Regions from separate parts of the Micromonospora sp. NPDC050495 genome, predicted to be linked through region 4. Evidence: riboswitches for the same ligand, from Rfam matches in the RefSeq annotation. Region 4 holds a riboswitch; each other region holds the start of a gene.
What was found. Region 4 has a riboswitch for cyclic di-AMP ahead of AB0I11_RS25155 (transglycosylase family protein). Riboswitches for the same ligand answer to the same signal wherever they lie in the genome.
Positions count from the first base shown of each region.

Region 1: it holds a riboswitch for cyclic di-AMP, as region 4 does, so the genes downstream of both, AB0I11_RS30255 (hypothetical protein) here and AB0I11_RS25155 (transglycosylase family protein) in region 4, are expected to answer to the same signal.
Region 2: it holds a riboswitch for cyclic di-AMP, as region 4 does, so the genes downstream of both, AB0I11_RS02875 (hypothetical protein) here and AB0I11_RS25155 (transglycosylase family protein) in region 4, are expected to answer to the same signal.
Region 3: it holds a riboswitch for cyclic di-AMP, as region 4 does, so the genes downstream of both, AB0I11_RS00445 (C40 family peptidase) here and AB0I11_RS25155 (transglycosylase family protein) in region 4, are expected to answer to the same signal.

Region 1 covers NZ_JBFAJK010000054.1:243-7,465, forward strand. Annotated here, with positions in the region: gene AB0I11_RS30235 (hypothetical protein) at 11-412, opposite strand; gene AB0I11_RS30240 (STAS domain-containing protein) at 846-1,205, shown strand; gene AB0I11_RS30245 (SRPBCC family protein) at 1,307-1,759, shown strand; gene AB0I11_RS30250 (hypothetical protein) at 1,833-2,390, opposite strand; gene AB0I11_RS30255 (hypothetical protein) at 2,518-3,606, opposite strand; cyclic di-AMP (ydaO/yuaA leader) riboswitch at 3,619-3,751, opposite strand; gene AB0I11_RS30260 (cation diffusion facilitator family transporter) at 3,893-4,807, opposite strand; gene AB0I11_RS30265 (AAA family ATPase) at 4,915-7,032, opposite strand; gene AB0I11_RS30270 (alpha/beta hydrolase) at 7,205-7,223, opposite strand, start outside.
Region 2 covers NZ_JBFAJK010000001.1:587,376-594,598, reverse strand. Annotated here, with positions in the region: gene AB0I11_RS02905 (CsbD family protein) at 110-283, opposite strand; gene AB0I11_RS02900 (heavy metal translocating P-type ATPase) at 381-2,633, opposite strand; gene AB0I11_RS02895 (hypothetical protein) at 2,648-3,619, opposite strand; gene AB0I11_RS02890 (cation transporter) at 3,654-3,863, opposite strand; gene AB0I11_RS02885 (metal-sensitive transcriptional regulator) at 4,016-4,315, shown strand; gene AB0I11_RS02880 (SHOCT domain-containing protein) at 4,487-4,672, shown strand; cyclic di-AMP (ydaO/yuaA leader) riboswitch at 4,893-5,024, shown strand; gene AB0I11_RS02875 (hypothetical protein) at 5,028-6,047, shown strand; gene AB0I11_RS02870 (carbonic anhydrase) at 6,115-6,792, opposite strand; gene AB0I11_RS02865 (MarR family winged helix-turn-helix transcriptional regulator) at 7,007-7,223, shown strand, end outside.
Region 3 covers NZ_JBFAJK010000001.1:94,544-101,766, reverse strand. Annotated here, with positions in the region: gene AB0I11_RS00485 (helix-turn-helix transcriptional regulator) at 1-86, shown strand, start outside; gene AB0I11_RS00480 (hypothetical protein) at 187-789, shown strand; gene AB0I11_RS00475 (hypothetical protein) at 892-1,332, opposite strand; gene AB0I11_RS00470 (hypothetical protein) at 1,366-1,674, opposite strand; tRNA gene AB0I11_RS00465 (tRNA-Gly) at 1,723-1,796, opposite strand; gene AB0I11_RS00460 (zinc metalloprotease) at 2,044-3,027, shown strand; gene AB0I11_RS00455 (pyridoxamine 5'-phosphate oxidase family protein) at 3,095-3,640, opposite strand; gene dcd (dCTP deaminase) at 3,719-4,297, shown strand; gene AB0I11_RS00445 (C40 family peptidase) at 4,367-5,401, opposite strand; cyclic di-AMP (ydaO/yuaA leader) riboswitch at 5,414-5,551, opposite strand; gene AB0I11_RS00440 (peptidoglycan recognition family protein) at 5,777-7,223, shown strand, end outside.
Region 4 covers NZ_JBFAJK010000032.1:47,718-54,940, forward strand. Annotated here, with positions in the region: gene AB0I11_RS25145 (LLM class flavin-dependent oxidoreductase) at 1-862, opposite strand, end outside; gene AB0I11_RS25150 (glycoside hydrolase family 3 N-terminal domain-containing protein) at 1,031-2,866, shown strand; cyclic di-AMP (ydaO/yuaA leader) riboswitch at 3,053-3,225, shown strand; gene AB0I11_RS25155 (transglycosylase family protein) at 3,222-3,872, shown strand; gene AB0I11_RS25160 (YbaB/EbfC family nucleoid-associated protein) at 4,105-4,566, shown strand; gene AB0I11_RS25165 (M4 family metallopeptidase) at 4,754-6,805, opposite strand.

The DNA of each region.
Region 1 (7,223 bases), on a different contig from region 4:
GGGGTGCGGGTCAGTTGTCCAGGACGGGGGAGTCGGGTCGGTCCACGTCGACGAACTCGATCTCCTCCAGCTCGCGGGACCGGCCACCGGCGGCGCGGGCCGCGGTGCCGGCCGCCCAGCCGATGGCCGCGCCGGCCAGCGCCGCGGCGATCAGCAGCGTCCACGGCAGCGCCGGCCGCCGGCCGGCGAGCGCGTCGAAGGCGAGCGTGGCCCGGCGCCGGGCCTCCTCGGCGGCGGACCCGACCAGGTCGCTGGCGTCGTCGGCCAGGCCCGTGCCGTTGCGGCGGGCGGCGCGCGCGGCGTCCCGGACGCTGTCACCGGCGGACCCGACGGTGGAGAGCAGCTGCTCCCACGCCTGGTCCGCGATCCGCTCGGGCTTGCTCCGGCGGTCCAGCAGACTGCTTCCGAACATGGTGTACCTCCTCGGCTGCCGAAGTCCCGGGGGTCGGCGGGACCGCGGCGGGCATCGGGCGGGTGACGGTTCGCTCCACCCGGGCTGTGCCCACGCGGCAGCCGCGGCAAACCAGCCGTGCCGGGCCGGCCGCCCCGCTTCCGGCCCGGTGTGGGAGGAACCACCCGAAACGCGCCGGGAATACGTACGGGCCCCACGGGCGGACGCCCGCTACCCTGGGTCGGCGGATCGACCGGCCCGGTCGGTCGTTGAGGATTCAGAACAGTTGTCGTAGGGAAATGAAGACCCATAGAGTCCGGATTGGGATGCCCAGGTGTGCCCAGTCCGCGAATTGCTCATCCCGAGGGGTGGCGACCGAGGCCATCGGAGGAATACTCTCGGTCGCGGCCCGCGTACTGATGAGGCGCCCGTACGGGCGAGTGGAGGTGCTCGCGTGAGCCTGTCGATCGTGAAGTCGGTTCTGTCGGGTGGTGTCATCCAGATCGCCCCGCGGGGTGAGATCGACGTCGACACCGCGTACGAGGTGCGTGAAGCGATCGCCGAGGTGCTCGCGAAGGGCCGCCCCAGCCGGATCGAGCTGAACATGCGGCTGGTCACCTTCATCGACTCGGTCGGCATCAGCGCGATGGTGGCCGGCTTCCAGACCGCCGAGGTCAGCGGCGTCAAGCTGCTGGTCACCGAGCCGAGCCGCTTCGTGCACCGGCAGCTCTGGGTGACCGGTCTGCTCGGTCTCTTCGGCGCTCCGGAGCCCTACTTCGCCGACAGCGGCTCCGAGGTGCTCCCCGGCGCCTGACCCGTCGCGTCGCGCGCCGACCGTCGGGACCGCCCCACCGTTGCCAGCCCGGCCCCGGTACGGCACGATCGTGCCGACCGTCGACGGCGAGGGGGTCCGGCTTGCTCAGCAGCGACAGCTTCAGCTACACCGTGCAGGCCCGCTGCACCCGCGCGGAGGCCCTCGCCCTGCTCGGTGACCTGAGCCGGCAGGGCGAGCTGCATCCGCTGATCATCCGGGTCCGCGAGCTGCCGCCCCGCCCCGGCGCCCTGGCCAGCTACGCGATCACCGACCGGCTGGAACTGGGCCCGCTGCACTTCCCGGTGACCTATCAGGCGGACGTGCTGGTCGCCAACGAGGACGAGGTGGTGACCGTGGCCCGGCAGCAGCCGGCCACCACGGTGCGCAACCACACCCGGCTGCGGGACGAGCCCGACGGGGTGGTGCGCATCGACGTGGAGATCACCCTCTCCGCACCGGCCCCGCTGTTCGGGTACGCCTTCCGGCAGGCCCGGGCCGCGCACCTCGGCCTCGCCAGCCGGCTCGGCGCGACCCTGGAGGGCCGGGCCGCCTGACCCCGGCCCACCGGCCGGCCACAGGTTCGGCCGCCTGACCCCGGCCCGCCGGCCACACCGTCGGGCTACTGGCTCAGGCCCGCCGGCCGGCCGGATCCTCGACCGCCGGGCGCTGCCCGTCGGGGTGGCCCGGGCGCTGCGGCGCCGCCCGTCGGCTGGTGGGTGCGGCGGGCCGCAGCCGCCCCCACGGCTTGTAGGTGGAGAGCACGGTGGCGACGAGCAGCAGCGTGCTGGAGACGGCCGGCGGGACGACCAGATCCACCCGCAGGTGCGGGGACGCCGCGCCGCCGAGCGCGCCGAGGTGCCGGATCCGCGGCGTCAACAGCAGCAGGACCAGCCCGAGCATGACCGTGGTGAGCACCAGCTTCACCAGCACCCAGCGCCAGCGCAGCAGGCCCCACGGGGTGAGCAGCGCGCTGGCCACCCCGACCAGCCAGACCGCCACGCTCAGCGGGGCGAACAGGTAGGTGACCAGCAGCCCGGCGGTGGGGTAGACCACGTCCGGGTCGGCCCCGCGCAGCCCGGCCACGCCCAGGGTGAGCAGCACCAGGTCGGTGCCGAGCCAGCCCAGCGCGGTGACCAGGTGCAGGGTGAGCAGGGCCTTGCGTCCGGTCGGGGAGAGTCGGGTCATGCCGCCGATGCTGCTCCGCCGCCGGCCCGCCGTCGTGGTCCGCCGGACGACACCCGGCGTACGTCCCGGGGCGTAGCGGGGGTCGCGCCGGGGTGGCCCGCCGGGGCGGCGGACCACCCGCGGCGGCTCAGTAGACCGACAGGTGCACGTGGTTGGTGTGGTCGCTGGACGGGTCGCCGTTGCCCCCGCTGTACGCCTTCCACCCGCTGCTGGGCAGCCAGATCTGCCGGAACCAGATCACGTAGAGCACGGCGAGCGCGTCGGCGTTGCGGATGAAGTACGCGGCCAGGTTGTTGCCGTACGTCTTGTCGCCGCCGCTGGCCACCCCGCCGAAGCCGTCCTTCTGTGCGGCGAAGTCGCAGGCCCGGCCCTTGGGGTGTTCGCCCGAGCCGCCGCTGCGGTGACAGGAGACGTAGCGGGTGAACCCGGCCGCCTTGGCCTGCTGCAGGGCGTGCAGGGTGCGCGGGGTGATGCACCCGTCGGCCGGCGTGGGGTCGTTCACGCTGCACGACTCGGACGGCCAGGAGCCGTCGGCGTTGCGGGGCGCCGGTTTCGCGTTCGTCCGGGAGGTGCCCTGCACGCTGCCGCCGTCGGGCCGGGACGCCGACCGGTTGGCGACCTCCAGCGCGTGCTCGGCCTGCTGCTTGCGCTTGGCCATCACCGCGACCTGCTTGCGCTGCTCCTGGATCTCGGCGGCCAGTGCGGCCTGGGTGCGGGTGGCCCGGTCCCGGGCGTCGAGCAGGTCGCGCAGCGCCCGGTCCTCATGCGCGGCGACCTGCTGGAGCGCGGCGGCCCGGTCCATGAAGCCCTCCGGGCTGCTGCTGCCGAGCAGCGCGGACGCGGTGCCGAGCCGGCCGGTCCGGTACGCCACCCCGGCGATCTCGCCGACCTTGGCGTCCCGCAGGTCCAGCTCCGCGCCGATGCCGGCGAGGTCGGCGGTGAGCTGTTTCTGCCGGCTCGTCGAGCGGTTCAGCGCGGTCCGCGCCTCCAGCCAGCCCTTGCTGGCCGCGTCGAGCTGGGCGCGCAGCGCGGGGGTGCCGCCCTCGTCGTCACCGCCCGGGGCGGCGGCGAGCAGGCCGGTCGGGGAAGGGCCGGCGAGCCGGCCGGCGGGGGAAGTCGCCGACGCGGGGGAGGCCGGCACGGTCACGACGCCGAGGGCGAGCGTCGCGACGAGCAGGGCCGCCAACCGGGCGGCCGTCCGTCGTACAGGTGCCATGGATGGCATTCAGGTTCCTTCCGTCAACCGCCGACCGGGTTAGCTGACGGGTTCGGGACGGAAGATCCCTACCGCTGACGCGGATGCACCCCAGGTGCGTGGTTCCCCGGCTCGCCGCGTTCCGGCGATTAGGCGACGGCCACCGCGGGCGCCGGGAGGGCGCCGCCCGGCGGCCGGGACCGAGCCTACCGGCGGTACCCGGTCCCGGCCCGGTAGGCGGGCCGAGCATTCGGGCATAAAGCCGGCATAAGTGCACAATAGCCACTCGGATTTAAGGTTGTCCTCATTACCACTCGACCGAGCCGCACGCGCCCGCCGACGCTCCGGGTTCGATCTGCAACGTGGCGTGATCGATCGAGAAGTCGTCGTGCAGCGCGGTCCGGGCCGCGGCCAGCACCTCGCCCACCTCGGCGCCGGGAGCCATGGTCAGGTGCGCGGAGGCCACCTCCATCCCTGAGGTGAGCGTCCAGACGTGCAGGTCGTGCACCTCGGCCACGCCGGGCACCGCGGCCAGCCGGTCGTGCACGGCGGTCACCTGGAGGTGCTCCGGGGCGGCCTGCACCAGGATGCGCAGCGCGGCCCGTCCGAGCCGCCAGGTGCGCGGCAGGATGAACAGCCCGATCGCCACGGCGACCAGCGGGTCGGCCCACCACCAGTCGGTGACCGCGATGACCAGCGCGGCGCCGATCACGCCGAGCGAGCCGAGCAGGTCGCCGAGTACCTCCAGGTAGGCCCCGCGCAGGTTGATGCTCTCCTGCGCGCCGGCGCGCAGCAGGGCGAACGCCGCGATGTTGGCCAGCAGGCCGAGCACCGCCACGGCGAGCATCGGCCCGGCGAGCACCTCCGGCGGCTCGCCGAACCGGCGTAGCGCCTCGACCAGCACGTAGACGGCGACCGCGCCGAGCAGCACCGCGTTGGCCAGGGCGGCCAGCACCTCCAGCCGGTAGAGCCCGAAGGTGCGCTGCGGATCGGTCCCGGCCCGGCGGGTGGCGGTGATCGCGGCCAGCGCCATTGCGATGCCGAGCACGTCGGTGAACATGTGCCCGGCGTCGGAGAGCAGGGCCAGCGAGCCGGTGCCGAACGCGGCCACGGCCTCGACCAGCATCAGGGCGGTGAGCAGGCCGAGCGCGGCCCACAGCCGGCCCCGATGGCGCTGCGCGGCGTTGGCCACCGCGCCGCTGTGGTCATGACCTCCGCCCACGCCCTTACCCTCTCGTCCCTCGGCCCGGCCGGACTCAATCTATGCTCACATCGCTATGTGTGCAAGTGAATGGCCGGGCCGGGCCCCGGACGGCGGACCGGCCGACGTCAGGCGGCCGGCTCCAGCGTGGTGAGGCGCTGGGTGGCCCGGGAGAGCGCCACGTAGAGGGTCCGCACCCCCGACCCCGGGTCGGCGCGGATCTCGCCCGGCGCGACCAGCACCACCCCGTCGTACTCCATGCCCTTGGCCTGGAGGCTGGTCACCACCTGCAACCGGCCGGCACCGAGCGCGTCCAGCCAGCCGGCCACCTCGTCCCGGCGCGGCACCGGCGTGATCACCCCGACCGTGCCCGCCACCTCGGCCAGCAGATCCCGCGCCGCGGCCACGGTGGCCGCCGGCAGCCCGGCCGCCGGCACCACCCGCTCGACCGGCGCCACCCCGGTGGAGCGCACCGCGCTGGGCAGGGCCAGGTCCGGGTAGAGCCGGCGGATCTCCGCCGCCGCCACCGCGAAGATCTCCGCCGAGTTCCGGTAGTTCGTGGTCAGCTCGTACCGGTACCGGCGGCGCCGGCCCAGCGCCTGGTCGCGGGCGCGGGTCAGCTCCTGCGGATCGCCGATCCAGGCGGTCTGCGCCGGATCGCCCACCACGGTCCAGGAGGCCAGCCGACCGCGCCGGCCGATCATCCGCCACTGCATCGGCGAGACGTCCTGCGACTCGTCGACCACCACGTGCGCGTAGTCGCGGTAGTCCTCCGGGCGCTCCCGGGCGGCGGCCCGGGCCGCCCGCTGCCGGTCGGCGTGCGTGCTCAGCTCACGGACCCCCCCGGCGAGCTGGAACGGGTCGCGCTGGGGTCGCCGCCGCTGCACCGGCTTGCCGAGCAACGCGTCCAACTCGTCCAGGAGCGCGACGTCGGCGATCGTCGGCCCCTCCCCGGCCAGGCTCCGGTACGCCTCGACGAGCAGCCCGATCTCCGCCCCCGACAGCACCCCGCCGGCGTACCGGCGCAGCCGCTCGGGGCGGGCCAGCCAGCCGAGCACGTGCCGGGGATGCAGCCGGGGCCACCACGCCTTGAGGAACTCCCGGAACTCCGGCCGGTCGATGATCTCGTCCTCGAACGCGGGCTGCTCCGGCAGCCGGCCGATGCGCAGCGTGCGGGCCTGCGCGTAGAGGGCGGCCAGCACGGCGTCGAACCCGGCCCGGCGCACCTCGTTGCGGCGCGCCCCGCGCGGCAGCGCCCGGTCCCGGATACCGTCCAGCTCGGCCCGCTCCAGCCGCAGCAGCTCGCCCCGGTAGAGCAGGCGCAACTCGGTGGGTGCGCCCGGCGCCGCGTCCCGGACGGCCCGCTCCAACACCCGGCGCATCCGCAGCGAGCCCTTCACCGCCGCCACCTCCGGCGGGTCGGTACGGGTCGCCGACACGCCCGGGAAGAGCGAGCCGAGCGAGTGCAGGGTGGCGGTCTCCTCGCCGAGCGAGGGCAGCACCGAGGCGATGTACTCGACGAACACGCTCGACGGGCCGACCACCAGGATGCCGCCGCCGGCGTACCGGGAGCGGTCGGAGTAGAGCAGGTACGCGGCCCGGTGCAGGGCCACCGCCGTCTTGCCGGTGCCCGGGCCGCCGGAGACGATCGTCACGCCGTTGCCGGGGGAGCGGATCGCCTCGTCCTGCTCCCGTTGGATGGTGGCCACGATGTCCCGCATGCCCCGGCCGGTGGCCCGGGACAGGGTGGCCAGCAGCGCGCCGTCGCCCACCACCGCCAGCTCCGGCGGCGCCGACTCCGGGTCCAGCAGGTCGTCCTCGATCCGGGTGACCTTCTCCGCCGACGACTGGATGGTGCGCCGGCGCACCACGCCCATCGGCTCGGCCGGGGTGGCCTGGTAGAAGGCCGCCGCCGCCGGAGCCCGCCAGTCCACCACCAGCGTCTCGGCGTTCTCGTCGCGCACCCCGAGCCGCCCCACGTGCAGCACCTGCCCGGTCCGCAGGTCCAGCCGGCCGAAGACCAGCCCCTCGTGCTCGGCGTCGAGCACGTACCGGCGCTGCGCCGCGTGGAAGACCATGGCGTCCCGCTCCACCAGGGCGCCGAAATTGCCGACCCGAGCCAGCCGGTAGCCCTCCCGCTCGGCCTCGGCGGCCGCGCGCCGCAGCTCCGCGAGCCGGGCGTACACCCGGTCGAGATGCCGCTGTTCGACGGCGATCTCCTGTTCCAGGGTGGTCTGGTCGCTCAACGCGGGGGCTCCTGATGGTCACGGGGCGGGCACGGCGGGCTGAATGAGGGTACGGGGCGGCGGTTGAGCGCCCTGCCGGGGCCATGCCGCGCGTGGCGTTCGACCCGTGCCGGATGCCCGTTATCCAGCGGTTCCCACCCGTTCGCGAGGCACCGACGGCCGCTCCGCCGATTCAGGCGGCCAGCGGTCGC
Region 2 (7,223 bases), on a different contig from region 4:
GCGTGGCACCGAGTGTGCCAAGCGGGCGGCGCGGGTGCCGGACAGGCGGTCCGCGCGCAGCGCGCCGGGCCGGCGAGGTGCCGGCCCGGCGTCGCGGTAGTGGCGTTGGTCAGCTCTTGAAGGCGTCCTTGATCTTCTCACCGGCCTGCTTGAGGTCGGCCTTGGACTGGTCGTTGCGGCCCTCGGCCTCGAGGCGCTCGTTGTCGGTCGCCCGGCCGACGCCCTCCTTCACCTTGCCGGCGGTGTTCTCGGTCGCGTTGCCGATCTTGTCGTCGTAACCCATCGGAACCTCCACTCAGCATGACGTCCTGACGAGATGGAGGTACCCCGTCGCCGGTCGGCTCAACCACGGCCGCTCACCGAGGGTGAACGAACCGGGCTCAGCCGACCGGTCGGAAGCCGCGCAGCCGGAGACTGTTGGCCACCACGAAGACCGACGAGAAGGCCATCGCGGCGCCGGCGATCATCGGGTTGAGCAGGCCGGCGGCGGCCAGCGGCAGGGCGGCCAGGTTGTAGGCGAAGGCCCAGAACAGGTTGCCCTTGATGATGGCCAGCGTGCGCCGGGAGAGCCGGATGGCGTCCACCGCCGCCATCAGGTCGCCGCGGACCAGGGTCAGGTCGGACGCCTCGATCGCCACGTCGGTGCCGGTGCCCATGGCCAGTCCGAGGTCGGCCTGGGCCAGCGCGGCGGCGTCGTTGACGCCGTCACCGACCATGGCCACCGTCCGACCCTGCGCCTGGAGCCGGCGCACCGCGTCGACCTTGTCGGCGGGCAGCACCTCGGCGATCACCTGGTCGATGCCGACCTCGGCGGCCACCGCCTGCGCCACGGTGGCGTTGTCGCCGGTGAGCAGCACCGGGGTCAGCCCGAGCTCGCGCAGCCGGGCGACCGCCGCGCGGCTGGTCGGCTTGACCGCGTCGGCCACCGCGAGCACGCCGCGGGCCCGGCCGTCCCAGCCGGCCAGGACCGCCGTCCGCCCGGCGGCCGCCGCGTCGGTCGCCGCTTGCACGATCTCCTCGGGTACGTCGAGTCCGCGCTCCCGCAGCAGCCGCAGCCGCCCGACCACCACCTCCCGGCCCTCGACGGTCCCGGTGACGCCGAGCCCTTCCGCGTTGGCGAAGCCGCCGACCGCCGGCAGGGCGCCCCGCTCGGCGGCGCCGTCGGCGACGGCCCGGGCGATGGGGTGCTCGGAGGCGGCCTCCAGCGCCCCGGCCAGCCGGAGCAGTTCGTCGGCGTCCTGGCCGGCCGCCGGCAGCACGTCGACCAGGGTCATCCGGCCGGTGGTGACGGTGCCGGTCTTGTCCAGCACGACGGTGTCCACCCGGCGGGTCGACTCCAGCACCTCCGGCCCCTTGATCAGGATGCCGAGCTGGGCGCCGCGCCCGGTGCCGACCAGCAGCGCGGTCGGGGTGGCCAGGCCGAGGGCACAGGGGCAGGCGATGATCAGCACGGCCACCGCGGCGGTGAACGCGGCGGTCGCCCCTTCGCCGGTGCCGAGCCACCAGCCGAGGGTGCCCACCGCCAGGGCGATCACGATCGGCACGAACACCCCGGAGATCCGGTCGGCGAGCCGCTGCACGGCCGCCTTGCCGGTCTGTGCCTGCTCCACGAGCCGGGCCATCTGGGCGAGCTGGGTGTCCGCGCCGACCCGGGTGGCCCGGACCACCAGCCGGCCCCCGGCGTTGACGGTGGCGCCGACGACGGTGGCGCCCGGCCCGACCTCCACCGGCACCGACTCGCCGGTGAGCATGCTGGCGTCGACGGCGGAGGTGCCGTCCTCGACCACGCCGTCGGTGGCGACCTTCTCGCCGGGGCGGACCACGAACCGGTCCCCGACGGCGAGCTGGTCCACCGGGATCCGGGTCTCCCGGTCGCCGCGCAGCACCGCGACGTCCTTGACGCCCAGCTCCAGCAGGGCGCGCAGGGCCGCGCCGGCGGTCCGCTTCGAGCGGGCCTCGAAGTAGCGGCCGGCGAGGAGGAAGACGGTCACGCCGGCCGCCGCCTCCAGGTAGATGTTGCCGGCCCCGCCGCCGCGGCTGATGTCGAATTCGAACGGGTGCACCATCCCGGGAATCCCGGCGTCGCCGAGGAAGAGCGCCCAGAGTGACCAGCCGAACGCGGCCAGCGTGCCGAGCGAGACCAGGGTGTCCATGGTCGCGGCGCCGTGCCGGAGGTTGATCGCGGCGGCCCGGTGGAACGGCAGCCCGCCGTAGACCACGACCGGGGCGGCCAGGGTCAGCGACAGCCACTGCCAGTAGTCGAACTGCCAGGCCGGGACCATGGCGAGCACGATCACCGGCACGGTCAGCACGGCCGACACCCACAGCCGGGTACGCAGTCCGCGCAGCTCGTCCACCGGCGCGGCCGCCTCGGCGGCGGCCTGCGCGGGCGGCGGCGGTACGACGGCCGTGTAGCCGGTCTTCTCCACGGTGGCGATCAGGTCGGCCGGGGTGATCTGGTCGGCGTACCGAACGGTGGCCTTCTCGGTGGCGTAGTTGACGGTCGCCTCGACGCCGTCCATCCGGTTGAGCTTCTTCTCGATCCGGGCGGCGCAGGAGGCGCAGGTCATCCCGCCGATCGCCAGCTCGATCCGGTTCGGCGCGACCGGCAGCGACTTCGCGGTCGAGGTCATCGCGGCACCTCCTGTCAGCTGTGTCCGTGACCGGGGACGCCGTGTCCGGCGTCCGGGGTGGGTGCGGTTGTCGTGGCCGGCGTGGCCGGCGGCGGGACGTCACCGGCCACGACCGTGAACTCGGCGGTGTGCACCGCGTCGTCGTGCCGGAAGTCCAGGTAGAGACGGTACGTACCGATCGAGGGCAGCTCGGTGGTGAAGCTCACCGCCGGTCCGGCCGGGGTCGTCCCGTCGCCGGGCGCGCCCTCCGGGTGCACGTGCAGGTACGCCAGGTCGCCCTGGCGCAGCGCGACCAGGTGCCCGTACGCCCCGAGGTAGGGCTGGAGGTCGGTGACCGGGCGGCCGTCCCGGGTCACGGTCAGGGTGAGCCGGCCGGCCTGGCCGGGCTGTGGCGTGCCGGCCAGCGTGACGGTGTAGCCGTCGACGGTGCTGCTGGTCGCGGGGGCGGGCAGCGGGTGCTCCACCAGCGGGCCAGGGACGGTCATGTCGACGCCGAGCGTCAGCGGCTCGACGCCGCTCGGGGTGAAGTCCGCGAACGCCCGCCAGACGCCGGGCCCGGCGAGCGGCGAGGCGACCCGCCAGGTGCCGTCGCCGGTCAGCTCGGGGTGCACGTGCCGGAAGCCGGAGAGGTCGCGGCGGGCGACGATCAGGTGCATCCGCTTGTCGTGGGCGACGTCGTAGCGGGTGACCGGCCGGCCGTCCGGGCCGGTGATCCGGAAGGCGAACTCGCGGGTGGGGGCGCTCACCGGTTGCAGCGTGTAGCCGCGGTCGGCGACGAGCAGCCCGCCGGGCAGGTGGTCGGTGGACGGCTCGGCGTGGCCGTCGCCGTGGTCGGCCGCGGTGGGGTCGTGCGCGGGGTCGGTGGCGTCGTGGCGGGTCTCGGCGGCGGGCGCGACGGGGCCGGTCAGGTGACCGACCCCGTACGCCGCGCCGAACACCGCCGCGAGGCCGAGGGCGAAGCCGCTCAGCTTCGTCGCCGTGTTCATCGGGGTACCTCGGTTTCTCGGGGTCCGCCGGCCGTCACGCCGGGACGAGGTCGTAACCGGCCTCGTCGACGGCGGCACGGACGGCGTCCGGGTCCAGCGGGCTCTCGCTGTTGACGGTGACCCGGCCGGTGGCCAGGTCGACCTGGACGTCGGTGACGCCCGGGATCGCGCCCACCTCGGTGCTGACCGAGTTGACGCAGTGCCCGCAGGTCATGCCCTGCACCTGGTACGTGGTGGTGACCATGTCGAAACTCCTTCCCGCACCCCTATCCTATACCCCCCAGGGGTAGGAGAGGGATGGACCGCGGCCCGTCCGGGCTGTTACCGATACCCGGTGTGGGTATTCCCACGACCGGACCGTACCATACCCCCGAGGGGTACGCTATCCTCGACGTCATGACCGCACCGACGACCCCGACCCGGGGCTACACCGCCAGCAAGGATCAGCTGCTCGCGCGGCTCCGCCGCATCGAGGGCCAGGTCCGCGGCATCGAGAAGATGGTCGAGGACGACCGCTACTGCATCGACGTGCTGACCCAGATCTCGGCGATCCAGGCCGCCCTGGACAAGGTCGGCCTCGGCCTGCTCGACGGCCACGCCCGGCACTGCATGCACGAGGGCGCCGCCGAGGGGCGCGCCGACGAGATGGCGACCGAGATGATGGCCGCCGTCGGCCGGCTGATGAAGCGGGGCTGAGGTCGGGACTTCCGGCCCCGATCCCGGGTCGACCGGCCCGCCCGCCCGGGGCCGGGCCCGCCGTACGGTCGAGGTGGCGACCGGAGCCGGCGTCACCTCGCCGGACCGGCCGACCCTCGGGACGGACGGGAGGGCGGCCAGATGATGTGGAACGGCCCGATGATGGGCTTGATGTGGATCTGGCCCCTGCTGGGGCTGGTGGTGCTGGGCACGCTGGTGTGGCTGGTGTTCCGGCTCACCGATCCGGCGGGCGCCGCGCGCGCCTCCGCGGCGGCCCGGCGCATCCTCGACGAACGGTACGCCCGGGGCGAGATCGACGAGGAGGAGTACCGCCGCCGGCGCGCCGGCCTCGCCTGACGCCCGTCCCGCTGCCGGGCCACGCGTGCCCCGGACGGTGCGGTGGAACACCGGCCGGCATGACGCCACTCCGCAGCGTGACGACGGATGTCAAACGCGACGCTGGTCACGCAGGGCCACGACGAAATAGGGCTTCTGGTCGGCTTCCGGACGTAGATCCCCGCCCGGACTCTCAGGTAACCTCGCTGCCGGTCACCGCTGAAGGCGCGAACCGGCGCCTGCGGTACCGCCGCCCAATCGCCCGCGGGCGAGCCGGGGAACCAGGTACATGGGGTGAGTCCGCGTCAGCGGTAGGGGCCGCTTCCGTCCCGAACCCGTCAGCTAACCCGGTCGGCGGCCGACGGAAGGGAAGACTGTGACGGCACCCCTGCGCCGCTGGATCACACCGCTGGTGACCGTGCTCGCCGCGCTCGCCATCGTCGCCGGCCCCACCCCGGCCCTGGCCGCGCCCGCCACCCCCACCCCCTCGGGGCACGAGGAGGACGACGACCCGCCGCTCATCACCGAGGCGATCGAGTCGGCGAACCGGCAGTACGTCCAGGCGAAGACCAAGCTGGCGAAGTCGCAGCAACGCCAGCGCCAGCTGGCCGGCGAGGTGAAGGCGGCGCAGGACGAGCTGGAGGCGCTGCGGCCCCAGGTCAGCGCCATCGCCGCGCAGTCCTACCGGACCGGCCGGATCGGCGCCATGGCGATGCTGCTGGAGAGCCGGTCGCCGGACTCGTTCGTGCAGCGCGCCGCCGGCCTGGACGAGCTGAACCTGGTCAACGCGCAGAAGCTCGCCGCGATCAACACCGCCAAGACCCGGGCCGAGCAGGCCAAGCTCGCGCTCGACGCCGAGGTGCGCGAGCAGCAGAAGCTGACCAACGCGATGGCCCGGGAGAAGGCCGCGGCGGAGAAGGCGCTGAAGCTGGTCGGCGGGCTCGGCTTCACCGGCGGCCTGGTCTCGGCCACCTCCCGGGTGGCCGCGATCGGCCCGGGCCGGACCGCCGACGGCGACTGGAAGTCCGAGTCGTGCAGCGAGAACGACCCGACCACCTCCGGCTGCATCACGCCGCGCACCCTGCACGCCTACAAGGAGGTCAAGAAGGCCGGCTTCAACCGCTTCGTGGGCTGCTACCGGCCCGGCGGGCCGTGGGAGCACCCCAAGGGCCGGGCCTGCGACTGGTCGCTGCAGAAGAGCGGCTTCTCCCCCTGGCACAACAACGACATGCGGATGTACGGCAACAACGTGGCCGCGTTCCTGATCCGCAACGCCGACCGGCTCGGCATCTACTACGTCATCTGGAACCGGCAGATCTGGTTCCCGGCGACGGGCTGGAAGTCGTACAGCGGGCCGTCCAACCACACCGACCACGTGCACATGTCGCTGCTCTGAGTCCGTACGCGCCGAACGGGCCGTCCCCGCGACCACGCGGGACGGCCCGTTCGTCTGTTCGAGGGCGTCAGCCGGCGACGGCGGTGGGCGCCGGATCCGCGGCGCCGGCCGGCGCGGGCACGGCCGGGCCGGGAGCACCCGCCGGCACCTCCGCCACGGTGCGCACCTCGCCCGCGCCGAGCCGGTACGACATGCCGACCACCGCGCAGCGCCCGGCGGCCACCCGCTCGGCGAGCACCGCCGAGTTGGCGACCAGGGCCTCCACGGTCTGCGCGATGTGGATGTCGACGATCCCGTCGATGTCCGTCACGCCCTCCCGCAGCGCCCGGCGCAGGCTCGGCACCACCGCGTCCACCACGGCGCCGAGGTGACCGGGCGGGGTGGCGCCGGTGGCCGTGGCCTCCCGGGCGGCCTGCACCGCGCCGCAGGAGTCGTGGCCGAGCACCACCACCAGCGGCGTGCCCAGCACGGTGACCGCGTACTCGACGCTGCCGAGGACCTCGGGACCGGTGGTGTGGCCGGCGGTCCGGACCACGAAGAGGTCGCCGAGCCCGCGATCGAAGATGATCTCGGCGGCGAGCCGGGAGTCGGAGCAGCCGACGATCACCGCGAACGGGTGCTGCCCGTCGGCGACGAGGGCCCGATGGTCGGCGTCCTGGTTCGGGTGCCGGGGGGCGCCGGTGACGAACCGGTTGTTCCCGGCCTGCAGCTCGGCGAGCGCTCGCTCAGGAGTGGTCGGCGTCAATACACTCACCTCGTCCTCGGCGCAAAAGACCTGGTCAGCCCGGCCGGCGGCGGAGGCGGCCTCGCCGACCACAGTCACACGCAGCCGAACGCCCGTCAAGGTATACGTGATACAGACTTCATACGTCCGGAGGTACTTGACCGGCCGCCGCGACGCGTCCACGCCGCCCGCCCCGCTCGCCCGACGGCCCGGATCGGCGCTGCCGGGCCCTACCATGACCACCATGTCGACCACACCTGGCGCGCCCGGGAGCGCCCGGAACTGGACCTTCCTCACCAACCACGGGCACGTCCTGCTGGCCATCGCGCGCAACCCCACCGCCCGGCTCCGCGACGTCGCCGACGAGGTGGGGGTGACCGAACGGGCCGCCCAGGCGATCGTCACCGACCTGGAGGCCGGCGGCTACCTGCGCCGCACCCGGGTGGGCCGGC
Region 3 (7,223 bases), on a different contig from region 4:
CCTCCGCACCGGCCGGCGAAGCGCCCCACCGCCGCCCGCACCGTCCGTGGGCCTCTCGCGGACTGGACGCGGACCGCTCCCCGTAACGGCAGCGCGAAAGATCAGTGCGGTTGGCGGCACAGCGGGAACCGCGACGTGACGATCCCCGTCAGAGAGCCGACGGTTTCACGGTCGGGAGGGCGCTGGATGCATCGCAAGGTGGTCGTCGTGGTTGTCGCCGGAATGCTCACCGGTATCGCGGGCAGCGCTGCGGGCTGCGCCCGCGACACGTCCGCCGGTACGGCGGTGACCAGCTCGCCGGTCAGCGTGGCTCCGGTTGGCGACCGGCCGGCCGGTGCCAAGGAGGCCGAGGTCTACGCAGAGGTGTTGCGCAGGTATCTCGGCACGCCTGCGGAGAACTCCTTCCCCGCGCAGACCTTCAAGACCGTCTACGTGCTCGATCAGGCCCATCCGGACGCGGGAGATCCTCGCGGGAAGCACGAGCGGGGCACTCTCATCGCCCCGAGCATCCAGCAGCAGGTAACGGCCTCCCTGGCGGCGGTGGCACAGGTGACTTTCATCGACGACAGGAACGCAGTGACCGAGACGAAGGACGGCTGCTCACAGGTCAAGGACGGCGGCATCCTGATCACGCTGGGCACGGTGACCGGCGACGGCCAGAAGGCGCAGGTCCCGCTCAGCGGCTTTGTCGCCTGCCTCGGCGCCACCTGGCTGACCTACGTGGTGCAGAACGGACCCGGTACCGGGTGGCGGGTGACGGGCACGACCGGCCCGAGTGCAATCTCCTAAACCCGGCCTCGACGTAACCGGGTCCTGTGGGTCACCGTGCCATCGCCCGACGCGGTGCGTACGGACCAGAAGATCGGCGCCAGCAATACGGTGATTCACGCCCTAAGCCGGCGGTGGAGCGCCGAGCCTGCGGAAGACCTCACCGCAGACGTCGACGCAGTGCGCCAGCACAACGTCGGCAGTGAGCACCTCGGTCGTGGTGAACAGGAAAACCTCGCGGTCGACGCGTTCGACCGACCCGGTAAACGACGCGGCCGACAGCATCCGCTCGAAGACGTCAGTGCCGGGATGTGAGAGGTCGAAGGCGATGAGCATGCCGTCCTCGAAGCTGAGGGTCCACTCCCGGCCGTTCTTCGTGCCGACCGCCAGGTAGTCGGGCAGGTCCTTCAGTGCGGGGTCCTGTGGCAGGCGCGCGGCGGCCTCGGCAACCGTGGGCAGCCAGGCCAGAGCGTCGCCGTCGAAGATGTCCCAGCCGCCGCTGCTGCGCCACGGCTCGACACCGTCGACCGCGTAGGCACTGCGGGATCGTCGCAACCAGCTCATGACTCTCGACCCCGAAGGGGCCGCCGCTGACGCCTACAGTTGGTCGGGCAACAGGTGCTCCACATACTCGCCAAACGGCTCGATGGATCCATCCCAACCGTTCCAACCCTGTTGAGCGACCTGCCCCTCAGCATAGGAATAGGACCAGCGGGCACCGTCTTCGCCCTCGATATGGACGACTCCCGAGCGAACGAACGGCGCAATCGCGACGTAGAAGGCCGTAGCTTGATCCGACCATTTGGGATCGCCCGCATCGTCGTGGCCAAAGTCGATCCAGTCTCCGGCGCGGCGGATCGGGCCGTCGCCCAGGCGGTGAGCGCCGGGCGCTGCCGGCCCCAGCAACGTCGAAGGCCCTGGCCAGGACCGACGTCCTGACCAGGGCCTTTCGCGTGGAGCGGGTGACGGGAATCGAACCCGCACTGTCAGCTTGGGAAGCTGATGTTCTGCCATTGAACTACACCCGCAGGCGGCACCACTGTACCTGAGGTCACCTCCCCCGTGCACCCAGGTACCCCGGTGGCGGCGGCACGCCGGTCCGGCAACCGTCCCGACATCGTCCCGCAACGCCCGGCCAGGTGCGGCGCAGCAAGAAGTTGCCCCACGGCAACATATGGTCATTCTCAAATCCGTCGATCGGTTGTAACGTCTCCTCCACGTTCTCCGACACGGCGTGACATACCCCCTGTCATGCCGCCAGAAAGAGGTGGGCTCATGGGCCTTCGTCCCAACCTGCTGACCCGGCGTACCGCCGGCGTCGCGTCGACGACCCTCGCGCTGCTGCTCAGCACCGCCGCGGTCGGCGTCGTCCCCGCAGCTTCGGCCTTCTCGGCCGCCCCGTCCGGCTCCTGCGCCGAGCCGGCCGACTCGCACTCGAACGCCCGCGTCGCCAAGGGTGGGCACGCCAAACTGGACCCGAACGAGCTGACCGCCAAGCAGGTCCGTGACCGCGAGGCCGACCTCGCCGCCGCGCTGCGCGAGCGGGCCAACTTCCGGACCGGCGCCGCGGCCACCCCGCTGGCCACCGTGACCATCCCGGTCGTCGTGCACGTCATCCAGCGGGACAGCACCCGGGCCGGAGGCAACATCCCGGACTCGATGGTGACCCAGCAGATCTCCGTGCTGAACACGGCGTACAGCGGGGGCACCGGCGGCGCCGCGACCGCCTTCAGCTTCCAGCTCACCAAGGTGCACCACGTCACCAACGCCGCGTGGTACCCGATCGTCGAGGGCTCCTCGGCGGAGCGGCAGATGAAGACCTCGCTGCGCGAGGGCGGCAAGAACACGCTCAACCTCTACCTGGGCGAGCTGAGCGACGACCTGCTCGGCTGGGCCACCTTCCCGCAGCGGAAGCTGAACAGCATGGACGGCGTGGTCGCGCTGAGCGAGTCGCTGCCGGGCGGCACCGCCACCAACTACAACCAGGGCGACACCGGCACCCACGAGGTGGGCCACTGGCTGAACCTCTACCACACCTTCCAGGGCGGCTGCTCGGGCTCGGGTGACAGCGTCTCCGACACCCCGGTCGAGGCCTCGCCGGCCTTCGAGTGCCCGACCGGCCGGGACACCTGCACCGCCACCGGCAAGGACCCGATCACCAACTTTATGGACTACACCTACGACTCGTGCATGTACCAGTTCACCGCTGGCCAGGCGAGCCGGATGCTGACCGCGTGGAACGCCTACCGCGCGGCCTGACCACTCCCACACCACACGCCGATGCCGGCTCCGTCCTCGGACGGGGCCGGCACCGGCGTGTCGGGGGTCAGGCGGCCGAGCGGCGGGTGTCGAAGCCGTGCCGGCCGCGCCGACCCTCGGCCGCGACGACGGTACGGCGGGCCGGGCGCGCGGCCGTCGGGTCGAGCCAGACCCGCACCTGCGGCCGGCCGGCGCTCGGCGGGCTCGCCTGGTCGCGCCGGGTCAGCATCGCCACGTCGACGCTGAACTCGAAGAGCCGCCAGTCGACCTGCGGGGCGGCCCGGCCGAGGGCGGCCAGCCGGGCCACGGTCGCCGGGTCGTCCACCACGCGGGCCCGGCCGGCCACGTACGCCTCGTCGTCGCTCTCCTCCGGCGGGAAGGAGTGCAGCGCGTAGCGACCGTCGCGTTCGAGGTCGCGGCGCTTGGGCGAGTCGATGACGAAGCAGTAGAGCCCGTCGTCGGTGATCACCGGGGAGACCGGGTGGACCCGCGGCCCACCGTCGGCGCGGACGGTGGCGAGGTAGCCGAAACCCGGCCCGTACTGCTGCAGGAGAAGGCGGATCTCGTCGGCGAGGCGGGGCTCGTCGGCGGCGAATTCGGACCAGGAAGCCATGCGGACATTCTATCGAACAGGTGTACGAAGATGTAGTCCGACACGCAGGTCACCCGTACGGGTCGCTAAGGTGTTCCGATGCTGCTCTCCGACCGGGATCTGGTCTCCGAGATCAAGGCAGGCACGCTGGCGTTGGAGCCGTTCGAGCCCACGCTGGTGCAACCGTCCAGCATCGACGTACGCCTGGACCGGCTCTTCCGGGTGTTCAACAACCACCTCTACACGCACATCGACCCGTCGATCCAGCAGGACGACCTGACGTCGATGGTGGAGGTGCCCGAGGGTGAGCCGTTCGTGCTGCATCCGGGCGAGTTCGTGCTCGCCTCGACGCTCGAGGTCATCTCGCTCGGCGACCAGCTCGCCGGCCGACTGGAGGGGAAGTCCAGCCTGGGCCGGCTCGGGCTGCTCACCCACTCGACGGCGGGCTTCATCGACCCGGGCTTCTCCGGACACGTCACGCTGGAGCTCTCCAACGTGGCGAACCTGCCGATCACCCTCTGGCCCGGCATGAAGATCGGCCAGCTCTGCATCTTCCGGCTCTCCTCGCCGGCCGAGCACCCGTACGGCTCGGCGGTGTACGGATCGCGCTACCAGGGGCAGCGCGGGCCGACCCCGAGCCGATCCTGGCAGAACTGGCGGGTCTGGCCGACCCGCTGACCGCACCGCCGGCGCCGGCCGGGCCCCCACCCGCGCCGAAGGCGTCAGGAAGGGGCCCCGCCGCACCCCTCAGCCGGGGCGGCCGTAGCTGTTGATCTGGCCGTCGTCGACGCGTTTCATGGTGATGGGCTTGCCGGACTGGGAGGCGTGCACCACCCAGCCGTTGCCCACGTACATCCCGACGTGGTGCAGGTCGCTGTAGTAGAAGACCAGGTCGCCGGCGCGCAGCTGGCTGCGGCTCACCCGGGCGGTGACGTCGTGCTGCTGGCGGGCGTTGTGCGGCAGCGAGACGCCGGCCTTGGCCCAGGCCGCCATGGTGAGGCCGGAGCAGTCGTAGTGGTCCGGGCCGGCGGTACCCCAGACGTAGATCTTGCCGATCTGGGCGCAGGCGAACTTGACCGCCACCCCGGCGGGGCCACCCGGGTAGCCGGCGGGGCAGGGCGCCGGGCGCAGCGGACCGCCGCCGCCGTTGCCGTAGACCTTCAGCCGCAGCTTCTGCAGCCGGACGATCTCGGCGTCGATCTGCTTCTTCTTCGCGGCAAGCTGGGCCTCGGTGCGGGCCAGCTTGGTGATCATCTCGTCCAGCGGCCGCTTCTTGGCGGCCAACTGGTCGCGCAGGTCGGCGACGGCCTGCACCTGCTGCTGCTGGCGGTGCGCGAAGCGGTCGAGCATTTCCAGGCTGTCGACCACCTCACCCGGCGAGCGGCTGCCCAGCAGCGCGTTCACGGTGGAGATGGTGTCGCCCTTGTACGCGTTGGCGGCCAGCCCACCGACCTGCCCGAGGGCACGGTCGACCTGGGCCTGCAACGGGGCGATCTGCTTGGCCAGCGCGGCGGCCTGCGCGCGCTTGGCGGCGAGGTCCTCGCGGGTGGCGTTGACCTGTTCGATGATCGGTTCGAGCTTGTTCCAGTCCCGGTCGATCTGGGCTTCGATCTCGGCGACCGAGGGGTCGGCATGGGCCGCCGTGGCGCCGCCGGTCAGGATGACGGCGGTGCCGGCCAGGGCGGCGAGGGCGGTGGTGCAGCGGGACCAGCGTGAACGCGGCGCAGCCGTCGACCGGTCGTCCGACCGGATCGACGGTGGCCGCGGGGCATGGTGTGCCACCGGGCTCCGTACTCCTTCTGTCCGACCGCCTACCGGGTTAGCTGACGGGTTCGGGCGGGAAGGGAGCCGCCCTACCGCAGCGTGGCTGCGGATTCACCCCGGTTACCTGGTTCCCCGGCTCGCCCGGAGGCGACTCGGCGGTGTCCGACCGTCACCGTCCGGGTTGGGCGATGAGACTCGCGGCCGACGATTGACCAGAGTAGAGATCGCCGTTATCAATCCGCAACCCGAGACGCCGTGACACTCCGTACGTAATTGGCCGGTCACCCGAAGAATTTTTTCAGTGTGGATTACCTGAGGGAAAGGTATTGACCACGGACCGGGTCCGGAGTGAGGGTGAGGACGCAGTGACCCCCATCCCTGTCTGGAGGTTCGATGCACCTCTCACCCCCACCGTCGGGCAGACGGATACTGCTGGCCGCGGCCGTCGCGGCAGCCACCGCCCTCGCCACCACCGGCCCGGTCTCCGCCGCGCCGGCCGACACCGACACCAGCGACCGGCAGCAGCAGTACGCCGCCGCGGCCGACACGTACGGCGTGCCGCAGAGCGTCCTGCTCGGCGTCTCATATCTGGAGTCCCGCTGGGACACCCACCCGGGCCAGCCCAGCACCAGCGGCGGCTACGGGCCGATGCACCTGACCGACGCCGAGCAGGTCGCCTCCACCCCGTCCAGCGCGCACGTGGACGAGAACGAGGACCCGCGCGGCGACGACTCCCGCCCGCTCACCCTCGACCCGGCCACCGCCGCCGCGCCCACCGGCGACGTGCTGCCCCGGGCATCCCTGCAGACGCTCGACACCGCCGCGGCGCTCACCGGCCTCGCCGAGGAGACGCTGCGCACCGACGCCGCCGCCAACATCCGGGGCGGGGCGGCGCTGCTGGCCTCGTACCAGAAGGCACTTGGTGGGCCGGTCGGCGCCGGCAGCGACCCGGCGGCCTGGTACGGCGCGGTGGCCCGCTACTCCGGCGCGGACACCGAGGACGCCGCGGCGGCCTTCGCCGACGAGGTCTACGACCAACTCGGCCAGGGCGCCAGCCGGACCACCGACGACGGCCAGCGGGTGACCCTCGCCGCCACCGCGCTGACACCCGACGAGTCCAGCCTGCACAAGCTGGGGCTGCGCCGCGCCGAGCGGCCGGACGGGCTGGAGTGCCCGGTCCGGCTCGCCTGCGAGTGGATCCCAGCCCCCTACGAGCAGTACGGCCCGGGCGCCGGCGACTACGGCAACTACGACCTCGCCAACCGGCCGGCCCAGCAGAAGATCGAATACATCGTCATCCACGACACCGAGGGCTACTTCGGCCCGAGCGTGAAGCTGGTGCAGGACCCGACCTACCTCGGCTGGCACTACACGCTGCGCTCGGTGGACGGCTACGTGGCCCAGCACATCAAGGCCAAGAACGTCGGCTGGCACGCCGGCAACTGGTACGTCAACGCCAAGTCCATCGGCATCGAGCACGAGGGCTTCGCCGGTCACGGCACCTGGTACACCGAGGCGATGTACCGGGCCTCGGCCAAGCTGGTCCGCCACCTGGCCCTGCGCTTCCAGATCCCGCTGGACCGGCAGCACATCATCGGGCACGACAACGTGCCCGGCATCCTGCCCGGCAACGTCGCCGGGATGCACTGGGACCCGGGTCCGTACTGGGACTGGTCGCACTACTTCGACCTGATGAAGGCGCCGTTCCGGGGCACCGGCACGCCGCACACCGGCCTGGTCACCATCGACCCGGACTACGCCACCAACCAGCCGGCGTTCACCGGTTGCAACCAGCAGCCGCCCGGGGTGCCGAAGCCGACCCCGCCGGCCGTGCCCTGCC
Region 4 (7,223 bases):
CGGGCGCCACCTCCTGGCCGAACAGCTGGATCGCGCGGGGATCGTCGCTGCCGAGGATGAACGTGGCGATGCCGTGCTCCAGCGCGAGCCCGGCCAACTCGTCGACCCACTGCTCGGGCGGTCCGGCCAGGAAGCCCGTCGACGAGCGGGCGAAGCTGCCGTTGACGTTGAGCAGCCGGCGTACCGCCGCCGGCTCCCGCCCGGCGGCCTCGGCGCCCTCGTCGATGAGCGCGTTGAGGCCCGGCAGCTCCGCCGGGCCCTTCGGCAGGTACGACAGCGACGGCAACCAGCCGTCCGCGGCCCGCCCGACCAGCCGCAGCATCCGGGGCTTGTACGCGCCGACCCAGATCTGCACCGGGTGCGCCGGGGCGGGACCGCGCTTCGCGCCCACCACCCGGTAGTGCTCACCCTCGACCCGGACCATGCCGCGCCGCTCGGTGTCCCACACCTCGCGGATCACCCGAATCGCCTCGTCCAGGGCGGCCACCGCCTGCCCGGGGCGGAGCCGCCGGCCGCCGGCCGCCTCGATTGCCTCCCAGAACGCCCCGGCGCCCAGCCCCAGCTCGATCCGGCCGTCGGTGAGCAGATCCAGGCTGGCCACGCTGCGGGCCAGCACCACCGGCTGGCGCAGCGGCAGGTTCAGCACGTTGCCGGCCAGCCGGACCCGGCTGGTCGCGGCGGCCACGAACGAGATCAGCGTCCAGGTGTCCAGGAAGCCCGGCTGGTAGGGGTGGTCCTGGAAGGTGACCAGGTCCAGCCCGCTCTGCTCGCAGAGCTTGGCCAGCGCCACCACCTGCTCCGGCCGCCCGGCCCCGGGGGTGAGGAAGCCGCCGAAGTGCAGTTCGTGTCCGTGGTCGGTCATGTCCGTCCCGCCGCCTCGTGCCGATCTTGTGTCAACCCCGCTCACGGTAGTCCGCCGGGGCGCCGGTCCGTCCGCTGGTTCCGGAACCCGAACGGATCGTTCACAGTGAATGGCTGCCGGCATAGGCTGCCGGTGAACGGCCCAGTGTTCCTCCGGAAGGAGCGACCCGTGATCCGTCACCGCCACCGCGCCCGCCCGCTCGCCCTCGCCCTGTTCCTGTGCGCGGTCATCGCGCTGGCCGGGCCGGTGCCGGCCGGCGCCGCCGCCCTGCCGTACCAGGACCCGTCGCTGCCGGTCGCCACCCGCGTCGCCGACCTGCTGTCCCGGATGACGCTCGACGAGAAGATCGGCCAGATGACCCAGGCCGAACGCGGCTCGGTCACCGCCGCCGACCTCACCACCTACCGGCTCGGCTCAATCCTCTCCGGCGGCGGCTCGGCGCCCACCCCGAACACCGCCACGGCGTGGGCCGACATGTACGACGGCTTCCAGCGGGGCGCGCTCGCCACGCCGCTGGGCATCCCGATGATCTACGGGGTGGACGCCGTGCACGGCCACAACAACGTGTACGGCGCGACCATCTTCCCGCACAACATCGGGCTCGGGGCCACCCGCGACCCCGCCCTGGTGCAGCAGATCGGCCAGGCCGTCGCCGAGGAGATCGCCGGCACCGGGGTGGACTGGGACTTCGCCCCCTGCCTCTGCGTCGCCCGCAACGATCGGTGGGGCCGCACGTACGAGTCGTTCGGCGAGACTCCGGACCTGCCGTCGAGCTTGTCCACACTGGTCACCGGGCTGCAGGGCGCCAACCTCGGCGGGCCGACCTCGGTGCTCGCCACCGCCAAGCACTACGTCGGCGACGGCGGCACCACCGGCGGCGACGACCAGGGCGACACCGTGCTCAGCGAGGCCGACCTGCGGGCCATCCACCTGCCGCCGTTCCAGGCCGCCGTGCAGCGCGGCGTGGGCTCGGTGATGATCTCCTACAGCAGCTGGAACGGGGTGAAGCTGCACGGCAACCGCTACCTGATCACCACCGTCCTCAAGGGAGAGCTCGGCTTCTCCGGCTTCGTCGTCTCGGACTGGAACGGCATCGACCAGATCGACGGCGCCGCCGGATTCACCGCGGCCGAGGTCAGCGCCGCGATCAACGCGGGCATCGACATGGTGATGGTGCCCACGGCCTGGAAGACCTTCCTGAGCACGCTGCGCGCCGAGGTGCAGAACGGGCACGTGCCGATGAGCCGGATCGACGACGCCAACCGGCGCATCCTCACCAAGAAGTTCGAGCTTGGGCTCTTCGAGCGGCCGTACACCGACCGGAGCTGGACCCCGACCGTGGGCAGCGCGACGCACCGGGCACTGGCCCGGCAGGCGGTACGCCAGTCCCAGGTGTTGCTGAAGAACGCCGGCGGCGTACTGCCGCTGGCCCGGGACAACAACAAGATCTTCGTGGCCGGCAAGAGCGCCGACAACATCGGCAACGCCAGCGGTGGCTGGACCATCTCCTGGCAGGGTTCGTCGGGCCCGGTCACCCCCGGCACCAGCATCCTGCAGGGCATCCGCTCCGCCGCGGGTCCGACCACGACGGTCACCTACAACCAGCGGGGCACCGGCATCGACCGCACCTACCGGGCCGCGATCGCGGTGGTCGGGGAGACGCCGTACGCCGAGGGGCAGGGCGACCGGACCAGCGGCATGAGCCTGGACCGCGACGACCTGCGCACCATCGCCACGCTGCGCAACGCAGGCGTGCCGGTGATCGTGGTGCTGGTCTCCGGCCGGCCGCTGGACATCGCCGCCGAACTGCCCAGGTGGGACGCGCTGCTGGCCGCCTGGCTGCCCGGCACCGAGGGCGCCGGCGTTGCCGATGTCCTCTTCGGCGGGTACGCACCGACCGGGAAACTGCCGATGACCTGGATGAACTCGGTCAGCCAGCAGCCGATCAACGCCGGCGACGGGCAGGTCCCGCTCTTCCCGCAGGGATTCGGCCTGACGTACTGACCGGACGCGCGCGGGCCGACGTGGACGGCCACTGTGGGTGATGGTGTCGCGTTGTAGGGCACGTCGGCCCCGCCCGCAACCCGGGGCGTCCGCCCGTCGCTCGGCCGGGTGAAGAACTTCACAAGAAGTGGGCGATCGTCCCAAAGCGTTCCTAACGTCGTATCCGTTCGCGATCGCGGACACCACGGGCCGGCAACGCCTAATCCCGCCGCCGGCCCGGTGGTACCTGACCTCAGGCGGGAGCGGGGGACCCACACGTTCCTCGGTGCTCGACACCTCGGGGTGAAGCCGCCCACCGGCGGCCGGGCTCCTCGGCCCGAACCCGACAGCTCACCTCGTCGGCGTGGAGGAAACCATGGCAACTGAACATCTCGCCCGTCATCACCGCGCCGGCGCCCGCCGGATCGCCGTCGGCGCGCTCGTCGCCGGCGCGGCCACCGGCGCCGCGGCCCTGCTCGGGCCCGCCGCGCCGGCCAGCGCGTCCAGCGTGAACTGGGACGCCATCGCGCAGTGCGAGTCCGGCGGCAACTGGCACATCAACACCGGCAACGGCTACTACGGCGGGCTCCAGTTCTCCCGGGGCACCTGGAACGGCTACGGCGGGCAGAAGTACGCCAGCCGCGCCGACCTGGCCAGCCGCGGCGAGCAGATCGCCGTCGCGGAGAAGGTGCTCCGCGGGCAGGGCATCGGCGCCTGGCCGGTCTGCGGCAAGAAGGGCGGCTCGACGAAGCACCACGCCGCCAAGGACTCGACCACGTCGTCGCCGCGGGCCACCGGCAAGAAGTCCGCGCGCGGGGACCAGCCGGCCACCCGCAGCCACCGGCGCACCGCGCCGGGCACCGGCGCCACCGGCGGCTACCTGGTGCGGCCCGGCGACACCCTCTCGGAGATCGCCGAGGCGAAGGACGTCGCCGGTGGGTGGCACGCCCTCTACGCCCGCAACCGGGACGTGGTCGGCACCGACCCCGGCCTGATCTTCCCGGGCCAGCGGCTGCGCCTGCGCTGACCGGCCGGCGGCCGCCGGGCCACCGGGCCGGTCCACCGCTCCCCCCACGAACGCCCGGCCGGGTCTCCGGCCGGGCGTTCGGCTCCCCGGCGGCCGGCGCGACACGCCGGTGCCGACCGGGTCCGGGCTGATCGCGTGCCGGCGTACGGCTCGCGGCGGTGCGTGCCGCCGTGGTGTCGGTGCTGGTTGCTATCGTCACGGTGCTCCGGAAAGACGTGAAGAAAGCGCGGTTATGACCAACGACCCGTTCTCCGCGGCCGCGAGCCTGGACGAGTTGCTCACCCGGACCCAGCAGACGCTGTCCGCGATGCGCTCGCGGGCCGTCGAGCACGCCGACGGCGACCCGGCGGAGCTGCTGCGCGCGGAGGGCGCCGCGGCCGGCGGCCGGGTCCGGGCGGTGGCCGTCCAGGGTGGCCGGTTGGAGTCGGTGACGGTCGATCCGGCGCTGGCCGACGAGGGGTGGGAGACCGTCTGCCGGCACGTCGTGGCCGCGGTCAACGCCGCGCTCGCCGGGCTCGACGCCCGGGTCGCCGCCTCCGCCCAGGCCGACGTGGACGCCCTCGCCGCGCGGCTCGGTGACCTGCCCGAGCGCTCGGCGCGGCGGATGGAGCTGTTCGGCCGGGCCATGGAGGGCGCGGCGGCCCGGCTCAACCGCGACCCGGGCCGGCAGACGCGCACCCGCCGCCCGGCCTGATCCCCGACGACCCACCTGCCCTCACCGACCGGCGGCCGCACGTGGCGCGGCCGCCGGGGCACGTGACGCACCGCCCGGCCGCCGCACGTGGCGCAGCCGCCGGGGCACGTGACGCACTGCCGGCCGCCGGCGGACACGCAGCGGCCGGCCGTCGGGAGGACGACGACCGGCCGCTGACAGGTGTCGGTCAGCTCAGGTTGAGCGCCGTGTCGTCCACGACGAAGGAGGTCTGCAGGGAGCTGTCCTCCACGCCGGTGAACGAGATGGTGGCGGTGGTGCCGGCCAGCGACGAGACGTCGAAGGAGCGCTGGACGTAACCGGACGCCTTGTTGAGGTTGGAGTAGGTGGCCAGGGTGGTGCTACCGGCCTTCACGGTCAGCTTGTCGTACGCGGTGCTCGTGGTGGACTCCGCGCTGTCGATGTGCAGCCAGAAGGTCAGCGTCGCCCGGCAACCCGCGGGGATCGTCACCGATTGCGACAGCGTGTCGGTGTGCGACGAGCCGTAGCCGTCCAGCCAGGCCTTGTACGAGCCACTGCGCGCGGCCTGCCCGGAGTCGGTGGTGATGACCCCGGAGCTCGCCGACCAGTTCACGTTGCCGGACTCGAAGCCGGGGTTGACCAGCTTCTGGCCGGAGCAGCCGCCCGGCGCCGGGGTGGTGGTGCTCGGCGTCGGCGTGGGGGTGCCGCCGGAGCAGGTCGGCTCACCGGACTGCGCCGGCACGCTGATCGCGGTCCAGGCCGCCTTCACGGCGTTGAACTGGGTGCAGCTGCTCGGGTAGAGGTTCTTCGCCGCCTGCAGCGTCCAGACCCGGTACTTCAGGTACGACGACGACGAGGTCTTCAGCAGCATCGCGTTGTACATGATCTTGATGGCGGTCTGGATCCCGAGGCCGGTGACCGTGCTGCCGTTGCAGGTCGAGCTGGTCGGCTGGCCGTTGGTCGGGTTGCTGCCGTTGGCGAGCAGGTAGAACCAGTGGTTGCCCGGGCCGGCCGCGGCGTGCACCTCGGTGCTCGGGATGCTGCTGGAGTAGCAGTTCGGGTCGCCCAGCGCCGACGGGTTGTACATGTTGCGGATCGGGCCGCTGCCCACCAGGTTGACCTTCTCGCCGACCAGGAAGTCCGGCGCGTCGTAGCTGGCCGGCTCGTTGGCGTACCACTCGGTGGCCGCGCCGAACGTGTCGGCGACGAACTCCTGGGTGCCGCCGCCGGAGATGCCGCCCGGGGTGTGGTCGTCGATGCCGTGGCCGATCTCGTGCGCGACCACGTCCAGCGAGCCGATCCAGCCGCCGGCGGTGTTCTTGCCGATCTGCACCTGGGTGCCGTCGTAGTAGGCGTTCTGGTCGTTCAGGCCGACCCGGATCGGCCAGTAGCCGCCGTTGCCGTCGGCGCCGTTGCGGCCGAGCCACGCGGAGAGCATCTTGCCCTCGGTCTGCGCGCCGAAGAACGCGTCGACGCAGCCGGTCTCCTTGTTGGACGCGGTGCCGTTGCCCCACACGTCGTCCGAGCCGCTGAACGTGGTGTTGTTGGCGGCGTCCTGGCAGACCAGGCTGGTGTGGCTCGGGTCCTTCAGCGAGTAGGTGCTGCCCGACAGGGTGGTGGTCAGGGTGACCGGGCCGTTCCACGCGCCGGTGCCGCTGCCCGCCACGACGTGCTCCTGGGTACGCAGCACCTTGCCGGTGAGGGCGTCGACGTCGACGGTGAGCCGGCTCGGCCCGTCGGCGCTGCGGCCCCGCACCGTGGTCTCCCAGGCCAGCGCCGGCTGGGCGCCGAGGGTGTAGACGACCAGCGTGCTGCCCTCGACGGAGCTGACCGTCTTGAGCTGGGCGCGGGCGGTGCGCTCGGCGGCGGCGGCGGTCAGCTTCGGCGTGGTGGCGAGGTCGCCGATTGCCTGCTGCTGGGCCACCGAGGCGTACTTGAGGTTGCCGGCCGGGTCGGTGGCCAGCACGAAGTCGCCGCCGGTGACCGGCAGTCCCTTGTAGGTGCGCTCGTACGGAACGTACTGGGTGCCCTCGGAGGTGATGACCGGGCGCTGCACGAACGCCTCGTCGGCGCTGGCGTGCAGATAGGCGGGACGGCTGGCGACCAGCGCGGAGGCCGAGGTGGCGGCGATCGCGCGGGACTGGGCGGCGTCGGGGACGGGACTCGGCGGGGCGGCTTGCACGGCGACGGCGGTGCCAGCGGCAACCAGACCGGCCGCGGCCGCGCCGGAGAGCGCGACGAGGCGAGGTGAGAGCTTCAAGGGGGTGTGCTCCTGTTCCTAGGCGCGCCGAACGGAGCCCGGTAGGGGCGTGCGGCGCGTGCTGCGAGGCGGGTGGCGGTCGGTCTCCGGGCCTGCCGGCGTGCGGTCCGGTTCGACAGACCGACCGTCCGGGCCGCCGTGGTCGGCGGCTCGTTGGGTGCACAATCACACGCCCCCGGGCCCGGATCAATGGGTGACCCGGGCAACCGACTCCGCCGCGTGGCCGCGCCGATACCGTCGATCGAGGAAGCCATGATCTTCAATAGCCCCTGATCAGGGCGGATGTCCACGACATCTTCCGGAAACATGAAGGATTCGCGGTTATTGCCGGTGTCGGCGGATGGCGAAGATTCCCCCGGGCCGCACGCATCGACCGACGTCAGGTCGCGAAACGTGCCCGGACCGTCCTCGGCGGCGG